DNA from 3 places in the Prolixibacter sp. NT017 genome. Region 1 is predicted to be linked to each of the others. Evidence: riboswitches for the same ligand, from Rfam matches in the RefSeq annotation. Region 1 holds a riboswitch; each other region holds the start of a gene.
What was found. A riboswitch is a leader RNA that binds a small molecule or an ion and turns the genes downstream of it on or off. The one in region 1 is predicted to bind cobalamin.
Positions count from the first base shown of each region.

Region 2: another riboswitch for cobalamin. It lies ahead of GJU87_RS03310 (PKD-like domain-containing protein); the one in region 1 lies ahead of GJU87_RS10015 (diphthine--ammonia ligase).
Region 3: another riboswitch for cobalamin. It lies ahead of GJU87_RS21800 (cysteine-rich CWC family protein); the one in region 1 lies ahead of GJU87_RS10015 (diphthine--ammonia ligase).

Region 1 covers NZ_BLAV01000001.1:2,428,262-2,436,008, reverse strand. The annotation lists gene GJU87_RS10025 (cob(I)yrinic acid a,c-diamide adenosyltransferase) at 1-292, opposite strand, end outside; gene GJU87_RS10020 (ABC transporter substrate-binding protein) at 285-1,127, opposite strand; gene GJU87_RS10015 (diphthine--ammonia ligase) at 1,141-1,788, opposite strand; cobalamin riboswitch at 1,899-2,102, opposite strand; gene GJU87_RS10010 (RNA polymerase sigma factor) at 2,823-3,350, shown strand; gene GJU87_RS10005 (FecR family protein) at 3,497-4,441, shown strand; gene GJU87_RS10000 (TonB-dependent receptor) at 4,570-7,747, shown strand, end outside.
Region 2 covers NZ_BLAV01000001.1:824,969-832,715, forward strand. The annotation lists gene GJU87_RS03305 (TonB-dependent siderophore receptor) at 1-673, opposite strand, end outside; gene GJU87_RS03310 (PKD-like domain-containing protein) at 663-1,796, opposite strand; cobalamin riboswitch at 1,893-2,099, opposite strand; gene GJU87_RS03315 (ATP-binding protein) at 2,167-3,726, opposite strand; gene GJU87_RS03320 (hypothetical protein) at 3,832-6,249, shown strand; gene GJU87_RS03325 (HlyD family secretion protein) at 6,282-7,379, shown strand; gene GJU87_RS03330 (hypothetical protein) at 7,428-7,747, shown strand, end outside.
Region 3 covers NZ_BLAV01000001.1:1,862,219-1,869,965, forward strand. The annotation lists gene ligA (NAD-dependent DNA ligase LigA) at 1-1,696, opposite strand, end outside; cobalamin riboswitch at 1,983-2,191, shown strand; gene GJU87_RS21800 (cysteine-rich CWC family protein) at 2,295-2,501, shown strand; gene GJU87_RS07790 (DUF4465 domain-containing protein) at 2,504-3,259, shown strand; gene GJU87_RS07795 (hypothetical protein) at 3,563-4,759, shown strand; gene ggt (gamma-glutamyltransferase) at 4,943-6,634, shown strand; gene GJU87_RS07805 (peptidylprolyl isomerase) at 6,766-7,380, shown strand; gene aroC (chorismate synthase) at 7,470-7,747, shown strand, end outside.

The DNA.
Region 1 (7,747 bases):
AAGCAACCATTTTTTCTACGTGTTCCATTCCCCGAATAGCATCATCTATCAAAGCTTCCCGTGGAATACGACGGCAGCAGCCCGGATGGCCTTTGGCAAAAGAGTATACTTCGGCTCCCAGTTTCTGCAGGCTTTTAATCTCTGTGTACCCATAGACTTCCGGATCTTTATGAAAGCTGATATAGCAAACGTTGAGTTCGTGCCCCAGAGCACGTGTGGCCAGACCTACAGCGGCAGTCGTTTTTCCTTTCCCTTCTCCGGTATAAATGTGAATCAATCGTCGTTTAGTCATGTTGTTTGTTCTTTTGATGTTGATGAATTAGGTTGTCTACTTTTTCCAGTCCGTCGATGAATGAGACCGGGGTTGGACTGCATAGCTGGTAAGAGTCGACAATGAATACTTGGTGGTTCTGTACTGCCTTCAACTTGGGGAATTGTTCCCAGCGCTTCTTTTCTTCCCGGCCGGCGATTCCCATGGTGACAATGATGATGACATCGGGGTTTTGGCGCAGCACTTCCTCCCGGGAATAGAGACCGCTGGTTGCATCGTGTGCAATGTTGCTGCCGCCGAGTTGTGTGATAAAATCATCCAGAAAGGTTCCGCCAATGGCAGTAAAGAGCGGTTTGGTCCCGATCTCCATGAATACAGCCGGATGAAAAGTTGGAGTGTGTTTGCTACGCAGTGCATCCAGGCGTTCTTTTGATGCAGCCACAATCGAATCGGCACACTTCGTCTTTCCCAGTCGACTGGCCAGACGCATAAACTGCTCACATATTTGAGCGTAATTGAGGGGCTGCGGAAATACCTCCACTTTCAGTCCCATCTTTTTCAGTGTGGTTATCGTTTCCGGTGATGTTAAAGAGGTAGCGACGACTAAATCAGGTCGGAGCCGTACTACTTTTTCTACATTTACTTCCATGGCTGTGGCCACTTTCTCCACGTGTTTTGCTGCTTCCGGTACAACACAGTAACGGGTGTCGCCCACCAACCGGTGGCCGCTCCCCAGGAGGAATATCTCCTGGGTCAGCGACGGAGCCAGTGATATAATGCGTGTTGGTGGCTGGTTTCCCAGGCATACCGATACCCATAGAAGCAACGGAAGGATGCTGACAAGTTTTTTTTGCATGGTTTCTTAACGTTTAAACAAGTGGAAGAAACCAGTGATTATCGCCGGTATAGGGCTTTCCGCGGGTGAACGCAACCGGCTGTTCAAAGATGGGGCCATCAAACACGAAAGAATGGTATTCTCCATTCTCGCCACACGGATCGATTCCTTCCAGTTCTTCCAGCATTGAGAAAAACGAGTTATCGAGTAGTTGCCCCAGCCATTCTTCTTTTCCGACCCCTTGTCGCACCGAAATCGTCAGGGCTTTGAATCCCTGGGAGACAAATTCCATTGCCAGTGAACGGGTGTTTTCATTCCAAAGAGGAAAAACCGGTATAATGCCCGATTCGCGGCATACCCTTTCAATCCATACCCGGTGGGCTTCCAGGTAAATGTCACCAAAGATGCCACCTTCAATACCGTCTTCCTTCAGCCGGGCAATGACCTCTTTGAGTTTCGTTTCATAGTTTGCGCGTCCGGTAGGTTGGAAAAACACCGGAATGTTCATTGCCTGTGACTGCCGTTCAAGCAGTCCGCGGTTCAGTCCGTGCGAAAGAGAACGCAGTCCGTCCTCCGCACACATGTTCAGCAGACAGGCAACTTGATGCTCTTTGCCGGATAAAACCCGGTGTAAGGCAAGCATACAGTCTTTCCCGCCGCTGAACGATGAAAATAATTTCATGGTACAGCTCATTTGGGCCGGCATTAGCCAACCGATTCAACAAATGAGGAGAAATACAAATACAGTATCGCTTATGACGCTGTATCCGATACTTTCTTCCCGAAGTCTCGAATAATTATTGTGTAAATGGCAGGTCTTCTGGCTCTCCCCGTTTCAGGCGCCTTCCCATCCCCGTGTTAGCGGGACAGTGGCAGGGTATGCCTGGAACATCGTTGGGGATTACAGCTGCGGGTACAGCTCCGGAATTTCACCGGATTCCCGTTTTAAGACTATTCCCGAATGGGGAAATCGTCACCATAACTTCGAGCAAAGGTAAAGAGATTTTTTTGTTAAATGGAAATAAAATGGGAAAACAACTGCTTGTATTTTTTTAATGTCAGGAAAAGAATGATGACAGAAAGGAGCAGCCCTGAATTTTCCCGAAAATAGAATAAAACAGTTGTTTTTTTCGTGATGCTCCGGTTGTACAATGAGAGAATATGCCCACGACGCTACATTCGGTTACCCGGTATTCGGCGCCGGTAATTGTAACTACCCGTGTCAGGTACTTATAACTACCATTGGCTGGTAGTTAGTACTACCGGGAGCAGGAACTGGTAACTACCCACGGCTGGTAGTTAGTACTACACGCAGCAGATCCCTATAACCATTTTCGGAAAAGGATTACTACCATCTGCTGGCGATCCTTATATTGTGCTGGAGCATAACCAACACGAGGAAAAAGAGAATGAGCTTGCTGATATAACGATAAGCGGATACCACCAGTTTGATGTTTCATCAGTTCTTTAATAACCCATCGTATCAAATAATCAGGGGCATCCGATTGATTGGAGATCCTTACAGCCAAATTTTTTGTCCGTTTATCGGGGCGATAAAGAAAACAAAGACTGCCGGGTTTCGGCTTTACTCTTGAAATTTGGAGGAGCTTGTAAAGGAAATGTAATCATAACTTCTGTAATTGATAATACACCCCGGCTTTTCTTCCCATTGGATGTTGCTATTTTTAGTTGGTTCAAATTTGCATTAGCGCATTCATGGAATTTCCAGCTAACAACGAATTAATAAGCCAAATCAAAAAAGGCGAGTACAAGGCATTCGAGGTGTTATTTGGCCGGTTTTGGGAAAGGTTGTATGCCTTCAGTTTCAAAATGACTTCTGACCGGGAACTGTCTCAGAATATTGTTCAGGACATCTTTATCGATGTGTGGGAAAGACGACATGTTCTGGAGATAAGGAACATTGAAAGTTATCTTTTTAAGGCTGTTAAATTCCAGGTTTTTAATTATTACAGGGATAGGAAGATGAATCGTGAGGTTCTTCAGGATCGATTTGAAGATTACACTTTGGAGCATCAGGAAAAGTTAAATCATGACCTCCTGAGCAGATTGGAGGAGTCGCTCAGAAAACTACCGGAGAAAAGAGGTGTCATTTTTCGGATGAGTAAAATACAGAACTTACCCGTTGACGAAATTGCTTGTCAGCTGAATCTTTCCAGACAAACTGTGAAAAATCAATTATCCCAGGCATTTAAACAGTTAAAGGCCGACCTTCACGAGTCCTGAACGTTCACTCCCGTCTCCTTTTTCACTTCGGCTATCGTCACCCTTTTTCCCGGTTCATCTTAATGTAGATAAATTGTAACAAAATGGAATGGTACAGATAGCTTGTTCACGGTACCTAACAGTAAAAAGTTTACTGAACAGTATTCATGAAGAATAGGAAACACCGCCTGGACGAGTTGATTGAAAACTATCTAAACGATAAGCTCACTCCAAAAGACAAGAATTTGTTGGACCAGTTTACTAAAAATGTTTTGAAAAAAGCAGACTGGGACAAAGAAACGATGGGAAACAAAGCCGATATTGCTTCAGGTATTTGGGGGAGTTTAACGTGGCAACTTCATCGCAGACAACTTAAAACGATCCGTCGTCAGCAAGCTCGTTGGAGTATTTCTATCGCAGCCTCCATCATCCTGATTGTCGGGCTGGGGGTTTGGTTATACCATCCTGGTCCTAAACCGGAAGTATTTACAGTGGAAACGAATAGTAAAATGGATTCCCTAAAACTTCCGGACGGTTCGGTAATTTTTTTAAGTCCTCACACAACGATCGCCTACAATAATCGATTCAATGTCAAAAAACGTAAGGTTAAAATGTTGAAAGGGAATGCATTTTTCAGAGTTGTTCATAATGTAAAAAAACCTTTCGAGATTATCTCCGGTAACCTTAAAACTACTGATTTAGGAACCTCCTTTAATATTCACATGGGAAGAAACAGTTGCCAGGTGACGGTTCACACCGGAAAGGTGAATGTTTCGACCGGTAAGAGCAGTGTGAACTTAATTGCCATGCAAGAGGCCTGCTATTCTGCTGACGGAGAAAAATTAATCGTCAAAAACGTTGGTGCAGCTGATATAAGTCCGTGGTATAGCGGAAACACTACGCTAGCCGATCAAAGTCTGGAAACGATTCTGAGTTTTTTGGAGAAGAAATTTGGATTGGTGGCTATCCGGGTAAATCCCCATTCGCTTAAAATGAGAGCTACTGTGTACATTCCCGGCGAAGCAAAGCTGGAACCCATTCTTCAACAAATAAATTATATCACAAACTTAAAACTTGAAATTCATGGAAAGATAATCAGCAGTGAAGAATAGACCGGACGGCCTTATACTTATAAAGGAGTCGGAGACACAAAATGTAAAGACAAAAGAAAAAAAGAACCGTGATTGCGCCCACAATCACGGTTAAGATTCAAGTACTTATAAAATAAATACTTAATGACATGTTTTCAAAATTAAACCATTTTACCATTAAATCAGCATGGTTTGTGCTTTTTTCGCTAATTGCCATTCCGAATGGTTGGTCGAATACGACGAAAGCTTCAGCCCGGAGTATTGATTTGAAAATCGAGAATGCCCGGTTGACGAATATTTTTTCGCGCCTGGAGAGTATGACCGACTACCGTTTTAGCTATGGTCAGGAAATCATTACCGATCAGAATACCTACACGCTGGATAAACGTAACCAGACTTTTAAGGTGCTGATGGATGGACTGGCCCGGCAGGCGGACCTGGCCTACACAATTAATGGCCGCCTGGTTATGGTTAAGAAGGAAATGGCTAAAGATGCCGCAAGTCAACAGGTCAAAGCTGTAAAAGGGAAAGTAGTTGACGAAGACGGCCAACCGCTTCCCGGAGTCAATATTGTGGAAAAAGGAACAACCCATGGTACTATAACCGACCCGGATGGGAACTTTAACTTTACCCTGAGCGGGGTGAGCCAGACGTTGGTTTTTTCATTCATTGGATATGAGGAAGTTGAAAAACCGGCATCCGCCTATCTGGAGGTTCGAATGAAACCGGAAAGCAAAGACCTTAATGAGGTGGTGGTAGTTGGCTACGGTAATCAGGCAAAGAAGGATGTTACCGGCTCCATCTCGACAATAAAAGCGAAGGATTTCAAACAGGGAATTAATACTTCGGCCGATAATCTGCTCCAGGGGAAGATGGCCGGCGTCCGGATTATCAACTCATCCGGTGAACCTGGAGGTGGTGTAGATGTGCAAATCCGCGGACTTGGTTCGATTCGCAGCGGAAGCACGCCGCTTTTTGTTGTCGACGGAGTGCCTCTTTCGAATAGTGATGTTACTCCTACCGGAGGAAATGTGGGCTTTGGTTCTTCGGAAGCCAAAAATCCACTGAATTTCTTAAATACCAGCGATATTGAATCGATTAATGTGTTGAAAGACGCTTCGGCAGCCGCCATTTATGGTGCCCGGGGTTCCAACGGCGTGGTCATTATAACCACCAGGAAAGGCCGGAAAGGAGAGCCGTCGCTTACCCTCAATTCATATACGGCGCTGTCGGAATTGCCTAAAAAGATTGATATGCTTTCGGCCAATGGATATCGCAAAGCAGTTGGCGATGGCAGTCCCTATAATCATGGGGCGAGCACTGACTGGCAGGATGAGGTTTTCAGAAAGGCAGTTACCACGAATAATGAACTGTCTTTTTCGAAACAGACCCAATCGGGACGTTACTATGCATCGCTGGGACATATCGACCAGGAAGGTATTATCCGCAACAGCAACTTCAAGAGACTTTCAGCTCGCCTAAATGCGGAGGAATCATTTCTGGACAATCAACGCCTGAAGATTAAGATGAACCTGGCCGTAAGTAAAATGGATGAAAATGGAGTTCCGTCAAGTGATAATGCCGGTTCAGACGGCCAGCTCATTACCCACACACTGATGGCCAATCCAACCCAACCGGTGTTCGATAAAAATGGTGATTATACCAATTTCAATCTAACCCAGAACTTTAACCCAATGTACCTGCTTTATATCTATGAAGATGAAACCAGTACATTCCGGGCGGTCGGTAATATCGAAGCTTCTTTCCGTATCGTTAACGGGTTAACCTATAAAATCAATTATGCCATCGACCGCGCTTCTTCTCAGCGGAACACAACTATTTACAAAAACGAGACTGTTATCAATGCTGCCGGTATTTATAGTCAGCAAAATCTCAGCAATCAGAGTGAACTTATTGAACATTACCTGACGTATGGATTCCTGAAGGGAAGACATAAGCTGGACTTGCTTGGTGGGTTTTCGTATCAGAAGTTCAAAACAGAAGGCAGTGGTTTTTCCATTCATGGATTGAATAAAAAAGGCGTTGGTGTGAAACCAAAATATAATCCGGATTACAGTGGTTATACCTCTTCTGACATATATGGAAATGCACAGGAGAACGAATTGCAGTCATTCTTTACGCGGGCCAATTATGCATTTGATTCAAAATACATGCTGACCGCTTCGCTAAGGGCGGATGGTTCGACCCGTTTTGGTAAGGATAAGAAATATGGCTATTTTCCCTCTTTTGCTTTAGGATGGAATATCTCCAAGGAAAACTTCATGACCAATGCTTCAATGGTTGATAACCTGAAAATCCGGGCAAGTTGGGGACAAACGGGAAATCAGGAGGTTCCCAACAAAATCACCAAAGCAAGCTATTCACTGTCAAGTGGAAATGGGTATCATTTAACAGAAGGTTCAGTGACTAACGGCGTAACGGTTAAGCGGACTGCGAATCCCAATTTACACTGGGAGGTCGTTACGCAATACGATTTTGGAGCAGATTTCAGCCTGTTCGATAATAAGCTCTATGGTTCGTTTGACTATTATAATAAAACCACGACCGATGCCATTCTGAACATTCCGTCACCGGTGTTGAGTCCCACCAACAACATTTGGAAGAATGTGAGTGCTAAAATCATTAACAAAGGTTTTGAGTTTACCCTGGGCTATAGGTTAATTAACAGCAAAAATCTAAACTGGAGCGTAGATGTTAACGGAACAACACTGAACAACGTAATCCGGGATTTGCCGGTTAGCGAAATGTACTCGGGTTCCATTTCCGGGCCGGGGCAATCGGGCGTGATGGCCAATATTTATAAGAGCGGTTATGAAATTGGTTCGTTCTATTTACTGAAGCACATTGGATTCAATAACGACGGCTCAGAGATTTATCAGGATACGAATAACGATGGGAAAATTGACGGAAAAGACCGTGTAATCGTTCAGGGGGCATTGCCCAATTTCATGTTCGGTTTGAACAGCCAGTTAAATTTCAAAAACTTTGATTTTTCCTTTTCCATTATTGGCCAGACCGGTGCTTATTTGTTCAACAACACGAATTTCACGGCAGCTAATATCAACAATCTCCAATCCGACAGGAATGTCCTGAAGAAATATTATGACTCAGGAGCCAATCCATCCAATTCTCCCCAGATATCAACCTATTATCTGGAAAAGTCGGATTTTGTCCGGTTAAACTCTGCGCGGTTGGGGTATAACTTCAATACCAGCAGCATCAAGTGGCTGTCGGGGTTGAATATCTACTTAACCGGTCAAAATCTGTTGACGCTGACCAATTATACCGGATATGATCCACTGGCCA
Region 2 (7,747 bases), 1.6 Mb from region 1:
TATTCCGGTAGGTAAAATCGTTGGCCGACTGACTGAGAAAGGCTTTGGTTTTGGATTGGATTTTCCGGTTTCCGGCTTTTACCTGGAAGAATTCGTCGTACGATTGGTAGCTGCCAACACCTGAGAGGACACTTCCGGAGAAGTGATTGCTCCAGTCGACATCGCTTTGCAGGTTGATGGTGCCACCCAGTGCCCCGCTTTTTTCGGTGAGCGAACCGGAACCGTGCAGAATACTGACTTTGTCGATGAAGTAAACCGGGATGGTGGAGAAATCGACCATCCCCAGCATGGGCGAGTTCAGACTGATACCGTTCCATTCCACCTGTGTGTGCGATGGTGCGGTTCCCCGGAAGGAAGCTGTTGCCAGCGCTCCCCGCCCGTAGGTTTTGATGAAAATGGGCGTGTTTTCGGAGATGAGTTCCGAAAGAGTGGCATTCAGTGCTTTGATCATGGCAATCGAATCGACGTCTGAGCGGATCAGGCCGGCCTCTTCCTTTTTCTGCAGGTGCTTGCTCACCACCCTGACCTCTTTTATTTTCAGGGTGTCGGAGAGTGATTGTGCCCGCAGCTCCTGACAAAAAGGAATGAGTAGCAGCAATAACAACGGCAGGCGCTTCATAAAACCGATGCAAAAACGGGGTGCCTGTATGTCGGGCTCCGGCTTAGTTGGCATTGTTCAGCATATTCAGGTCGACAGCGCCGCTCACTTCGGTGGATACTTCGTTCAGCCAACCGGCAATCTGAAAGACACTGCTCTGCACTTTGATGAAATCGATGCCATCGATATTGGCCGGCGAGCCATCTGCATTCACCGCGTCGGAAATGTCGAACCGGTTTGCTTTTAGGTTGGTGTCGTAATCCTGGTTGTTGTAGGTTTCGGCATAGCCCCAGGTAAACAAACCGTTGCGCAGCGCCCAGCTTTCGGTGCTGCTGTCGGTACTGGTATTCACGTATGCATCAGGAAGGCGTTCGCCATCAAACGCGATCTCAGTTTTATCGCCGTAACCGGACCACCACCAACTATCGGCGCCGAAGTTAGGAATCAGTTCACCGCTGTTACCCTGGTTGTCTTTCCAGGTTACATTGCCTCCGTTGGCCGGTTTGTAATAGGTCACTTCGTAGTTGTGAATTGTTTCTGTGTTGTTGTATTCGCTGCCTTTCAGCTGCAGCCATGGGCCATCGTCGGGTTTGCCGTTTCCATTGGTATCCTTCATTACGTAAACTACTCCCGGCTCGGAAGACGCTCCTGGTTGAGCATAAACGGCAAAGTCATACCCATCGCGGTTTTTCACTGTGTGGTCGAAACCCGCAATGATGTATCCACCCCAGCCGCCCAGGTGCACGAAGCTTTTTCCATCGGCCCAGGGAACACCAATGAAGTTGTTACTTTCGCCGGTTGTGACAATGGATGCATGCTGGCCGGGACCATATTGATAATCGAAAACTTTGGTGATGTATGGTGACGATGTTACCGTAACCTTGAATTGAGTGGAAGCGTGCCCATCAGTTGTACTAACGGTTAATCCAATTTGATAGGCGCCTGGAACTTCAGAAAGAAAGTTGTAAGTCTGTTGCTGAGATACCTCTTGTCCGTTATTTGTCCAGCTGTACGTAGCTCCGTCGGCATTACTGGCCTGTGCCACCAGCGAAAGTTGTGTTCCGGCTGTAACTTCGTATCCCTGACTTGGGATGTCCATGGTAATTTCCGGCAGAAGAGGAGATTCGGTTTTGCTGCAGGAGACCAGGAAAAAAAGTCCTGCAAGCAGCATGTAGCTTAAAAGAATTAGTTTTTTCATAAAACTTAAAATCAATTGGTTGATGTTGAGTAATTGATTTTAAGCTAAGGGGAAGAAAAACAAACTTGCGATGGTTGTCTTCACGCTTTTGATCCCGAAAGCTTAAACCAACCTGGCAGGTCTTCTGACTCATTCCGATTTTCGGTTACCTTCCCGTTTCATGAAAACAGTGGTTTTCTAACCGAAAACTTACTATTCTGCAAAAGCAGAATCGGAAATTACAGCAGCGGGTACTGTTCCGGATTCTCACCGGATTCCCTTTTCATCCCCAACAATATGGGAACCAAGTCGACGCAAAATTAGTAAATAATTTAGTGGCAGAAAGTAAAAGTGAGCGTATTATTTTGGTGATTTCAATTTGAAATGGCTCTCAATTTATTTGCTCTACAGGGAATTCAACGATGAAGGTGGAACCTTTTCCCGGCTCGCTTTCCACCTCAATTTTTCCATTAAGCAAATTGACCGCCTGACGGGCAATGGCCAGTCCGACACCCGAACCTTCTATATTCTCGGTAGTTTTGGCACGGTAGAAATACTCGAAAAGTTTCTCCTGGTCTCCCTTCGAGATGCCGACACCTTCATCGCGAACCGAAATTTTCAGTTTCCCTTCGGAATATTCAGCAGCTAATTCAACCGTCTTTCCTTTATCGGAATACTTTATCGCATTGGAAATGAAATTACCGGCAATTTCGCGCAGCAGTTTTTGGTCGATAAGCAGTTCTTTCGGTAACGAGTTATGAGTGAACTGAACCCGGTGATGTTTGCCCACTCCCGATTGATAGAACTGAGCCATTTTATCCAGAAAGTCAATAATTTCAGTCGGTTCCGGATGCGTTTCGTTCAGTGTTTCGTATTCACGGAACTTCAGTATATCGGATAAGTGGCTGCTTAAAAGGTTAACCGATTCTTTTATCAGTGAAAAGTGGCGCGGTGCTTTTGCTCGCAATTTCTCATTGTCCATGTACCGCTCGAGCAGTTCGGTAGAACTGAAAATCGTCGTTAACGGCGTTTTGAATTCGTGCGAAATGGTTGTGACAATCTTTGAGCGGAACTCATTGATTTCCTTTTCTTTCTCCAGCGCTTTTTCGAGAAGTATGTTTTTTTGTCTCAGTTCTTCTGTTCGCCGGGCTACTTTTTCTTCCAGGATCCGGTTCATGTTTTTCAGTTCATCTTCCGCTTTCTTGATAAGGGAGATATCCCGGAAGGAGAAAATGTAACCACGAAACTCATTCTTATCATCCCGAATGGGAGCGAGGCTGTAGGAAATTGGAAGTTGGTTATTGTTCTTACAAATGAAAATGCCTTCTCCATAGATTGGATTCAGCAACTGGTCGCCTTCTTTTTCTTCAGGAAAAAGCGGAGCGCCTGTTTCGTTTCTCAGGTTGAGTGCCTGCCGAAAGTTGATGTTTTGCACTTCGCTTAATCGCAATCCGGTTAATTTTTCTGCGGCAGCATTGAAGAAAACAATGTTTCCGTTTTGATCGGTTGAAACTACGCCGTCGGCGATGCTTTTCATCGTAACTGACAGAAGTTCCTCATTTATCCGCAGCTTTTCGGTCATGGTGTGCCTGAAAATAGCCATCTCGAGGACCATGATCAGGTTGTCAGCCTGGAACGGTTTGATGATATACCCGGTAGGGTTGGTTTGCAGTGCTCTTGAAAAGGTTCGTTGATCGTCGTCGCCAGTGATGTAAACCACCGGGATGTTCAATTCCTGTTGGATTAATGTTCCGGCATCAATTCCATCCAGCTCTCCAGGCATCTGAATGTCCATGAAAATGATGTCAGGATGCAGCTCTGACGCAATTTTTATGCCTTCCTTGCCGTTATTTGCTATAGGAAGAACATCGTAATCGTTCTGGCGCAGAATATTTTGTAAAAGTCGTGCCGAAATTATGTCATCATCAACGATAAGAATTGAGTGCCGCATATCTTTTACTTCTATAATTTTCTGTAAATTTAACTAACGATTTGCAAGTTGTTGATTCCTCAAGAACCGAAACCAAAGCTAAAAATAGATACTTTGATTGACCCTATGAGCAACCCCTTTAAAAACATAATCCTATTCACATTATTGTGTTTGTTTGCCTGTTTTTCTCAGCAATCTTCTGCGCAATCAGATGATTCTGATTTTGTTGAACCGGCTGTTGTCAATATCGACAAGGGGTTTCCCGGATATGCTCATATTGTTGCTTATGCCGATTCCATGCTGACTATGCATTATCAGTTGCACGATGTATATACCGAAGCATACGATACCAGCCAGGTGAATCTACTTTACTCCCTTCATTTTTTATCTGACAGTCTGAAAGAAAGTTTCGATTCCTTTTATAGCTTCCGGATAAAGCGGTTGAAACAGGACTATGGTTTCCGGATTTCAGGATATTACAACTATAGTTTTAAACCCGGCTTTGCCGACGAGGAGGATGTTTACTATAAGCAGCGGTTTTACCTGGGACTAGACTGGAACTTGTTAGGAAACGGTGGTTTTTTTGCTAATCAAATGCAGGCAAAAGAACTGGAATCGGCTTTGAAGGTCGAACAGTTCGATCGTTCCCAGCAAGTAGCGCGCGATAACTTTCTGTACCGGTATAACTACCTGATCTATGTTTTTAACAGTGAAAAGCTTCGCTTGATCGCCGATAGGATTCAACTATTGCAAGGGTTGGAGAAAATTTACCGGGAGCTTTTCTATATCCGGCGCGTTGGCTGGGAAGAGGTATTGAAAGTACGAGGTTTGGAATCGCGAATGAAAGCCATTCAGCGTGGTTATAACGACTACAATTATCAACTGGCTCATCAGTTGCCGGCTTACGAAGAACTTCCGGCCGAGAAAGACAGCCTTCCTTTTTTGGATGTGGACCCGGCGAGGATGATGGCGCTGTATGAAACACATTCGGTCGACAGCTTGAAGGATGCGGTTTATCTGGCCAACATCAGGACTAAGTATAAAAACCTGGAGGGCTGGACGATTCGCCCTTTTATCCGGTATAATTTTCAGCAGGGCGTAAATGATAACTGGCGCAAATATGGTTCGGCCGGTTTGTCTGCTGCAGTTCCCCTTCGTTTTGGTCCTTCGCGCAACCGCATATCTGAAGCTGCCGAAGTGGTATACGAAGCCAAAGAGAAGAACAAGGTATCTCAGCGTAAGCTCGATTTATTCAATTATTTCTACGATCATCAGTACAAAAAATACCAGTTGTTTGAGTTCTATTTCAAACGAGCCCAGATTGAGGAACGGATTCGAAAACAGCGGGCTTTTTTGCTCTTGAAGAGCTCTGCGTTCAGCCCGGTTCAGTTGCTGACAGATATTGATCAGAAGCTGGCCGTTGAAACCGAATTGACTGACCTGAAAAAGGAGATGTATCTCGATATTCTGAAAATTCAATCGGTTCTGAACGATGTGCCGGTTACCTCCTTTACCAAACCGATGGAAATGGATGAATATGTGAAGCGGTTTGCCGGCAAACGCTCTGTTTACATCTGGTCGAAAACATTCTGCCAGACGGATATACAAACGTTGATTGCCGATCTGGATATGAATGAAATCCGCGAAGTGCTCCTGTCTCCCGGGAAATCATGTCCCGATGCGAAGCTGTCTGCCTTTTTGAAACAGGCTAAGGCTGAAGGAATCGAAGTGCATGATTTAATTGGGAATAACCAGTTGCTGTTTGATTCGACGGAACAAATAAATAAACGATTGCAGGAAGCGGTTGACAAGGGGTTCGATGGAATTCACCTTGACGTGGAACCACAGGCATTGCCGCAATGGGATTCGTTGAAGGAAGAATACCTGGCCCGGTTGGTCGATCTGTATTCCAAAGCACACGCGTTTGCTGATTCCCAGCATCTGAAGCTATCCGTCTCCATTCCGGTATTTTTCTCCGAAAATTATCTGAAAGAGATATATCGCAATGCCGATCAGGTTTTTCTGATGGCGTATGGATCTAATAGGCCTTCCACTATTATCAGACGAATTTCGGAGGAAACAACTATTGATCCGCAAAAAACGGTTTTGGTTGTCAGACCGGGTGATTTCGTTAATCGTTTGCAGATGGAAGCGGTTATTGAGAAGGTACTCGACTCGACTCGTGTCAGAAGAGTAGCGATTCACGATTTAAAAGCGATACATCTGATGGCTAATGTACAATCTTTGGGCGATACGAACGTTGTAAAAGAGTACTTGGCATCGAATAAGCCGAAAGAGAAATCGGTGTATCATCTCCAGGTTTTTTCTGCTGACTACAAGTTGGATCCGGAGAAAGTGAAAAAAGAACTGGATCTGGACGAAAGTCTGATCGTTGTTCATAAAAACGGGTATTACAAATATTGTATACGAACCTTCGATAGCCTGCAAAAAGGACTCGAAGTCATGAAGAAGTTTCGCAAAATACCGCGTTTTTCAGGTGTGTTCCTGGTGAAGACTGATGTTGGAAGACAGTCTGTGAATTGAAGAAAAGTGTTTACTAACTAATCTGTAGCATCTTGAAATCGTTTCGATACAATAAGAATGAAAAAGTAATCAGGGGTTACAAAGAGGAGCCTCTGCCGAAGCGCCGGGTCAACTGGGATCGGATTATTTACCTGATCATCTTCTTCATTATTCTGGCCAGCTTGATAATTTACATTTTTCGCCGGACTTACTTTGTTTCTTCTTATGGGGAAGTAATCACCAGCAAGTTCGAGGTGAAATTTGCTGATGACGTGAAAGTGGTGGATTATCTGGTCGATGAAAATGAGAAAGTGAAACGAGGCGATACCCTGATGATTGTTCGCCCGGAAATTCCGCCCAAAGACACGCTTGGATTGGTAAGTCAGGAAAATGACGCCAATACGGATTGGATTGAGAAAGAAAAGATTTCGACGCAGAAGAGCATAAGTCTGAAGCGTATCGGACTACAGCGCACTAAAGATGAAATTAAAGAGGTTCAGCAGCAGATAAGCAGTCAACGTAATGAAGTATATCTTGGACTGAACACAGCCGGAATATTGACAGCAACGGAAAGCAAAGCTCAGAATCTGAAGGCTGACGAGAAGATGCAGCAAGAGGAGATTCGCTATCTGAGAACTTACTACGCCAAGTTGCTTAGAATGGAGAGAGAAATGAGCCGGGTAACCCGACAGGTTTTTGTGATTCCCCGGAATGTGCCTTTTATTTCTCCGATTGATGGTATTGTTAGTCAGATATTCGCGCGTAAAGATGAGGTGAATTATCGTCAGGAGGTGGCCATGGACCTCATCAATTTCAACAAGGTTTACATCATGGCGTACCTCGATCAGGAGTATTTTCAATACTTTAAAGTGGGCGATACGGTTGGAGTAAAATTTGGAAACGGAATGAAAAGCCTCGGCGTAATTAGCAATATTTATATGAATACTGCCGAGTTACCCAGCGAGTTTCATAAAACCTATCAGAAAACACCACGGACCGTTTTGGCCCGTATTGACCCTGTCAATGCAGAAAATGTGAGTGAATGGAAGCCTTATTATAAGATGGGGGTGACCGTTTATCGTCCGAAAATGTTTTACCATTGGTGGTTGAACTACAGAGAGAAGCACGTCGATAATGAATCATCGAATTAACCGGAAAGTCACTAACTAACGGGTAGTAGTCTATTAAAACGAATGCTTATGATTCCCGGAGGGAAAAAAATACAAAATGCGGGTAACTTCGAAATCTATCTGATTACGGACTACCAGGATCAGGATATCCGGCATTTTGCTCTGGCCGATGCATTGGTGCTCGACTGGCAGCAGCCGGATCATGCTACGGCTTTACTGAAGGAAATCCGGGCATCATTTATTGAATCGATTTATCTCTTGCCGGTATTTATTTTTAATGCGGATGGCGTTGTTAGTGATACACCGAAGTCGCTTTCCGATGGAGAATTGTCTGTTGTGCAGGAAGAACCTATCGGGAAAATGATCCGACAGGTTAAAAAGAGGAGAGA
Region 3 (7,747 bases), 570 kb from region 1:
CGTCGTCAAAATAATTCTGGAGGGATTGTGCCATTTTCTCACCAATCTCATCGACGGCAATCAACTCTTCCAGCGGGGCATCTTCCAGCTTTTCAATCGAACCAAAGGCACGGACAATCTTTTTGGCGGCCGTTTCACCAATGAAGCGGATTCCCAAACCGAACAGGACTTTTTCAAATGGTTGCTGCTTCGATTTTTCAATTCCGTTTACCAGGTTGTTAACCGATTTTTCCTGAAAGAAATCAAGTGCCAGAATTTGCCCCTGCTTTTCCGGTAAATCGTAAATACTGGCCACATCGGTCAATAAGCCTTTGTCGAAAAACAACCGAATCGTTTCCTTGCCCAGACCTTCGATATCCATGGCACCACGGCTGCAGAAATGCTCAAGCTTTCCTTTCAGCTGGGGAGGACATCCGTTTTCGTTGGGACAGTAATACGCTGCTTCGCCTTCTGTACGCTTCAATTCGGTTCCACACTCCGGACAATTGGTAATGAATTCGACTTTCGCCGCATCGTTCTGCCTGGAACTGGTATCGACACCCACAATTTTGGGAATGATTTCACCGCCTTTTTCTACGTACACCTGGTCGTCGATGTGCAAATCGAGGTTGGCAATGATATCGGCATTATGAAGCGAAGCTCTTTTCACTATGGTTCCGGCCAGCAGAATAGGTTCCAGATTGGCGACGGGCGTAACAGCGCCGGTTCGTCCCACCTGGTAAGTGACGGCTTTCAGACGGGTTGCCAACCGTTCGGCCTTGAACTTATATGCAATGGCCCAACGGGGAGATTTGGCTGTGTAGCCCATCTCTTCCTGGATTCGTCGTGAGTTTACTTTGATGACGACACCATCGGTTGCCACCGGAAGGTTTTTCCGCTCTTCGTCCCAGTAATGGAGATAATCGAAAATTTCATCGACTGTTTTACAGGCACGTGTATGTTCGGAAATCTTGAATCCCCAATTCTTCGCTTTCTCCAATAGTTCCAGATGGCCATCAGACGGCAGGTTGTCGCCCAATACGTAATAGAATATAGCGTCGAGGTTGCGCTTCGCTACTTCAGACGAATTTTGAAGCTTCAACGTTCCTGAGGCTACATTTCTCGGGTTGGCAAATGGCGCTTCACCGGCTTCAGCACGAGCTCCGTTCAACTTCTCGAATGAAGCAAAAGGCATCAATACTTCACCGCGTATCTCGAACTTTTCGGGATAATCACCTTTCAGCTTGAGCGGTACGCTCCGGATGGTTTTCACATTGGCCGTCACGTCGTCGCCCTGAACGCCATCGCCGCGGGTTACCGCACGAACCAGTTGTCCGTTCTCGTATGTAATACTAATGGAAGTTCCGTCGAATTTCAACTCACAAACATAGGTGAACGGCTCATCAACGAGCTTCCGGGTACGTTGGTCAAATTCCTGCACTTCGCTTTCGGAATAGGTGTTGCTGAGCGAAAGCATGGGGTAGGTGTGACGCACCTGCGTAAACTGCTGGTTGATGTCACTTCCCACGCGCTGTGACGGTGAATTGGGATCGTTCAGCTCGGGCGCTTCTTTCTCCAGTTCGATGAGTTCGTTCATCAAACGATCGAAAGTTTCGTCGCCAATGACCGGCTGATTTAAAACGTAGTAGTTGTAGTTATGCTGTTCGAGTTGCTCTCTTAATTCCAGTATGCGTTTCCGGGTCTTCTCCGAAGTCATTTTCTTCACATTTTAAAAAACTAAAAGTACTAAAAATGGACGTTCGGAAACATAAAAACATGCCATTCGCATTGAATTCTTTTGCTTCAATGAAATTGTGAAATCAAAATCAGATAGATAATAATGATTGCGCCGATCACAGTAAACCTGATCAGATTTTTCATCGTCCGGGGGGTAGTCATAAACAAAAATCTCTTAGTCGTATGTAAAAAATCAAATGCTATTGTCGCCCACAAGTAAGTAAAATATCCTGTTAAAAAATGATCAGATTTTGAAAATGTCGTATATCTTTGACGTGAATTTTGGTTTTTCAACCTCCGTTCGGGAGGACGAAAATGAAAAGGGAATCCGGTGAAAATCCGGAGCTGTTCCCGCAGCTGTAAGCCCGTAATTAAATGGGTTTCCTGATCCGCATAACCACTGTTTCAGTTTGAAACGGGAAGGTGCAGGAAACCCGGGTGAGCCAGAAGACCTGCCACGATTCAACAACTAATTTTTGCTTTCGGGATAAATAGCAAAAATGAACTGCAAGCAATTGTTATTCATTTTTCACATTTGGAAGAAAGCCGGAAACAACCATTAATTAAATGTCATTATTATGGGAAACGTATGTCCGCGCTGTGGGTCCACCTTCGAATGTCAAGACGACGAAATTCAGAAATGTTGGTGTGCCCGTGAAAGATTGCCCGCCGCGTTGTGCGAAACGCTCAGGGAAAACTACGATGCATGCTTATGCCTCTCGTGCATCAGTGAACTTCAAAATGACCTCAGAATCAACGTAAATCAAACGACAAAAAAGGATTAATCATGAAGAAATTAAACGGATTGTTCATCGCAACAATTGCTTCGGCTTTGCTTTTTACTGCCTGCGACAAATCGGAAGAAACCATTACTGAAACGAAAACCATCGATTTTGAAGACCTGCAGACACCTTCTTCAGGCTACTGGAACGGAAGCGACGCCTCGGGCGAATTTACTTCGGGCGATATGGTTTTCCCGAACAATTACAACGCCGATTATTCGACGTGGGACAGCTTTGCCTATTCCACATTGAATGATACGCAAACAGCCGGCTATGGCAATCAATACAGCGTGTTCGATGCAGCGAACAACGGTAACACATTTGCCATATTTTACCCTTCCTATTCAGGCGATGCGTATTTTTCATTTCAGAATGAGAAGGAATACCAACTGAAAAGCATTGAGTTGTGTAACGATACTTATTCGGCGCTTTCGATGAAAGACGGAGATGCTTACAGCAAGAAATTCGGCGGCGACACAGGAAACGATCCCGATTGGTTCAAAGTCGACATTATTGGTTACGATGCAGCAGGAGATTCGATTGGAAGCGTAGAATTTTATTTGGCCGATTACCGCTTTTCGGATAACACACAGGATTACATTGTCGACCAATGGACCAAAGTAGATTTAAGCAGTCTGGGAAAAGTGAACAAACTGGCCTTCCGTTTTGGCTCTTCCGACGTTGGCAACTATGGCATCAATACGCCATCTTACGTTTGTTTGGATAACCTTCGGTACGACATGGTATCGAAAGGAGAGTAGCGAATCATCAACCGGCAGGAATAGAACTCTTTTTTTTGTAACTGTTTAGCTTATACTATTCCTGCTTAACATACTTGACTTTGAAAAGGTGGATGTCCCCTAAATGCGGGCCTTCCGCCTTTTTTGTTGCCCTGATTTTTCATCGATGGATGGTAGTTGTAAAAATTAATCAATAAGATTCATTATCAGCAATATAATAATGCGACACCCAGTTTCGTTATAAAAATGAAATATCGCAAGGTGTTGGTTGTTAGTGACGTTGGAAAGTGCGGTATTTTAACCAAACCAAAAAACACTTTTCCTATGTCATTTCGTGTCAGTATATTATTGTTGATGCTGAATTTCGGGCTTTTACTACTAACCGACATAGCCTGCGCAAAAAACAAAGAAATACCGGGTTTACAAGTTGAAGGAAAATTACGCACAGACGAAGGTGGGCTGAACGGCGCAATCATCGAGGTTTACGAAGCAGACAGCGATGAGCTAAATCAAACTGCGACCGTTGATGAAACCGGCAAATTTGCGCTGCAGTTGGCTTTTCAACACGATTATTACTTCGTTTTTAAGAACAGAGGATGCTATTCCAAGAAATTGCTCCTGAATGCCGTTATTCCTGAGAAAGTATTGAAGCGGGATCCGTATTTCCCACCTATCAAAATCATTGTTACGTTGTTTCGGGAAATGCCGGAAATTGACCCGTCATTTTCTGAGAAACCGGTTGGGAAGATATTCTATTCAGCTGAGCTGGATAATTTTGATTCGGAATCGTATTTCAACGACAAGCAGATTCGGGAAAAGATAGATGAAGAAGTGGCTGCGACATACCAGAAAAAGCTGGAGAAAGCAAAAACATTGGAAGACAGCGGAAATCTGGCTGAAGCGGTAAGCGAATACCAGACAGCCACGAGCCTAAAACAAGATGATGACATTGTTCTGAAGAAAATAGCGTCGCTGAAAGAGCAAATTATTAAGCAGGAAGAAAAAGCCACGCAGGCAGAAGTTGCCGGAAAAGAAAGCATGGACAAACAATTAATTGCTGCGTCTCCGGAAACAGCGGATACAGCAGACAATGCGCTGGAAACTCAGGCAAATCAATCGGCTTCTGTTCAGAAGACTTCCGGAGATACTATCACAAACGAGACGAAAAATTTGGCTGAGCAAACTCGACCAGATTCTGCTGAGACCACCGCCCAAACCGCAGAAGTTGAACCGAAGAAAATGTTCGAAGACTCTGCCCAAAAGGTGACAGGCGAAACTGAAAAACAGGAAGCCATTGCAGCAACAGAGAACACGAAGACTCAAAATACAGAACAGGAGAAGGCACAATCTTCGTCAATTGACGGTGAAGAAAAAAGTTTGGCGCAGGCGTCAATACAACCACTCGAAAAACGCTCCGGCAGTGGTATTCTTCTGATATCCGGCTTGATGTTATTTGCGCTAATTGTTCTTCTTTGGTTCAGGAGAAAAGCAAAACAAAAGGATACCGCGGAAAACGAATAATTTTTAACAAGATATATTGCGATGTAAATAGTTTGGACTGTTTAGCTTTTTTTAGGTTCATAAAGTTTCATTAAAAAAGGCAGGTGAATTCTTTCCGGGACACCTGCTTTTTTTGTTTGTCCTGTTGATTTTCTATCGTTTGACAGAATTTCTTTAAATTCCCGTTCAATTTAAACCGAACTAATGATGAAGAAATTTGCTTCTCTTGTATTGCTTTTCCTGATAAGTATTTCACTGTTTGCACAGGACCGGATAACCGGTAAGAATTTTGCTACTCGCTCTGAAGTGATGGCTCGTCACGGTATGGTATGTTCCAGTCAGCCATTGGCGACACAAATTGGAATTGATATCCTGAAAAAAGGAGGGTCGGCTGTTGATGCGGCTATCGCAGCTAATGCAGCTCTTGGATTAATGGAACCGACCGGTAGTGGAATGGGAGGCGATCTGTTCGCCATTGTCTGGGATGCCAAAACGAAAAAATTATACGGACTGAATGCCAGCGGCCGTTCGCCGAAAGCGTTAACCCTGGCGATTTTTAAAGAAAAAGGATTGAAAGAAATACCGCCGTTCGGGCCGCTTCCGGTAACGGTTCCCGGTTGCGTGGACGGGTGGTTTTCGTTGCACGACCGTTTTGGTAAACTTCCGATGAAAGACATTCTGGAGCCGACAATTCAATATGCGGAGGAAGGATTTCCGGTTACAGAAATAATTGGCTACTACTTTGGCCGTTCCGTAGAATATTTCAGCAAAAAATTTCCGAATGTAAAAGAGACCTACATGCCGGATGGAGAGCCGCCATATAAAGGGAAAGTGTTCCGCAATCCGATGCTGGCCAATACCTACCGCGAAATCGCCAAAGGTGGCCGCGATGCTTTCTATAAAGGCCGTATTGCGCATGTTATTGCCGATTTTATTCAGGAACAGGGTGGTTACCTTTCGTATGAAGATTTGGCTGCGCATCATTCGCAATGGGTAGACCCCGTTTCGGTGAATTATCGTGGATACGATGTTTGGGAGCTTCCGCCGAACGGACAGGGAATTGCTGCTTTACAGATGCTCCAGATATTGAAAGGTTACGATATCGCGTCGATGGGATTTGGCTCAGCCGACCACATTCATTATTTCACCGAAGCGAAGAAACTGGCTTTCGAGGACCGCGCTAAATACTATGCCGACATGGATTTTGCCAAAGTACCGGTGGAAACGCTGATTTCAGAAAAATATGCGGCAGAGCGCAGGAAACTTATTCGTCCCGATAGGGCCGGGAAATATTCAGCGGGTGAAATCAGTCAGGGAGAAACGGTTTACCTGACGGCCGCCGACGATGAAGGAAATATGGTTTCGTTGATTCAGTCGAATTACCGGGGAATGGGTTCCGGAATGGTGCCTCCGGGACTGGGATTTATGTTGCAGGATCGTGGCCAATTGTTCAACCTGGAAGAAGGACATGCCAATACTTATGAACCAGGTAAACGGCCCTTCCATACGATTATTCCCGCTTTCGTTACCAAAGACGGTAAGCCTTTCATGAGTTTCGGGGTGATGGGCGGTGATTTTCAGCCACAGGGACATGTACAGATTTTGATGAACATCATCGATTTTGGAATGGGACTGCAGGAAGCCGGTGATGCTCCACGCATCAGTCACGATGGCTCTACTTCGCCGACAGGTACACCAGCTGATGGTCCGGGACGAATTTCGCTGGAAAGCGGCTTTGGTTACGAAGCGATTCGCACTTTAATGCAACGTGGTCATCGTGTTGGATATGAGAACGGAATATATGGTGGTTACCAGGCAATTATGTACGATGCTAAAAACGGTGTTTATTACGGTGCGTCGGAATCGAGAAAGGACGGTGAGGCTATTGGTTATTAAATAGCTACCCTGATGTCATTATTTGTGTTAAATTTAATCTAAATTAACGCACTTTTGATAGGTGATATTTGCATGATAGAATAGTTCATGCTTTCTTTGTACGACGCAAAATTTGTATTAAATAGCTTATTATGACAATCGCTAGAGATAAAATGGTTTCCCTCACTTATGAACTCAGAGTAGACGGGAAGGAAGGAGAAGTATTTGAGACTGCGGGAAAAGAAAACCCATTGACATTTCTGTACGGAGCCGGATTAATGCTGCCGATGTTCGAAGAACGTCTGGCCGGTCTTTCTGATGGAGCTGTATTCGATGTGGAAATTGCCGCAAAAGATGCTTATGGAGAAGTGAACGAAGAGGCTATCATCAATCTGCCGAAGCACATTTTCGAAGTAAACGGTGAATTTGATAGCGAACTGGTGAAGCCGGGAAATACCGTTCCGATGATGTCTACTTCAGGACAGCGCATGAACGGAATTGTTTTGGCTGTTGAAGAAGATACGGTCCGTATGGATTTTAATCATCCGCTGGCCGGAGAAGATTTGTTCTTCAAAGGTGAAGTTCTGGAAGTACGCGATGCAACAGCTGAAGAACTGGCTGCTGTATACAACCAGGGCGGTTGTGGCTGCGGAAGCGGCGGCGGTTGTGGTAGCGGAAGTTGCAGCACCGATGAGCACGAACACGAGCATGCACATGCAGGCGGTGGTTGTGGTTGCGGAAGCGGCGGCGGAGGTTGCGGCTGCTAAGCAAATCGTGAAAACATTTTCTTTTTGAAATAAAGAAATTAACGTATTTTTATCAACCCGGGGCTTTCCCGGGTTTCTTATTTTAGCCTATGAACACTTTTGGACATATTTTCAGATTAACCACGTTTGGAGAATCACACGGTGCAGCAATCGGCGGCGTTATCGACGGATGCCCGTCCGGCCTCGAATTGGATATAGAAAAGGTGCAGAAAGATTTGGACCGTCGCAAACCCGGACAATCGCATATTACCACACAACGAAAAGAAGGAGACAAGATTGAATTCCTTTCGGGAATATTTGAAGGAAAAACCACCGGAACACCTATCGGCTTTATTATTCGAAATAAGGATCAGCATTCAAATGATTA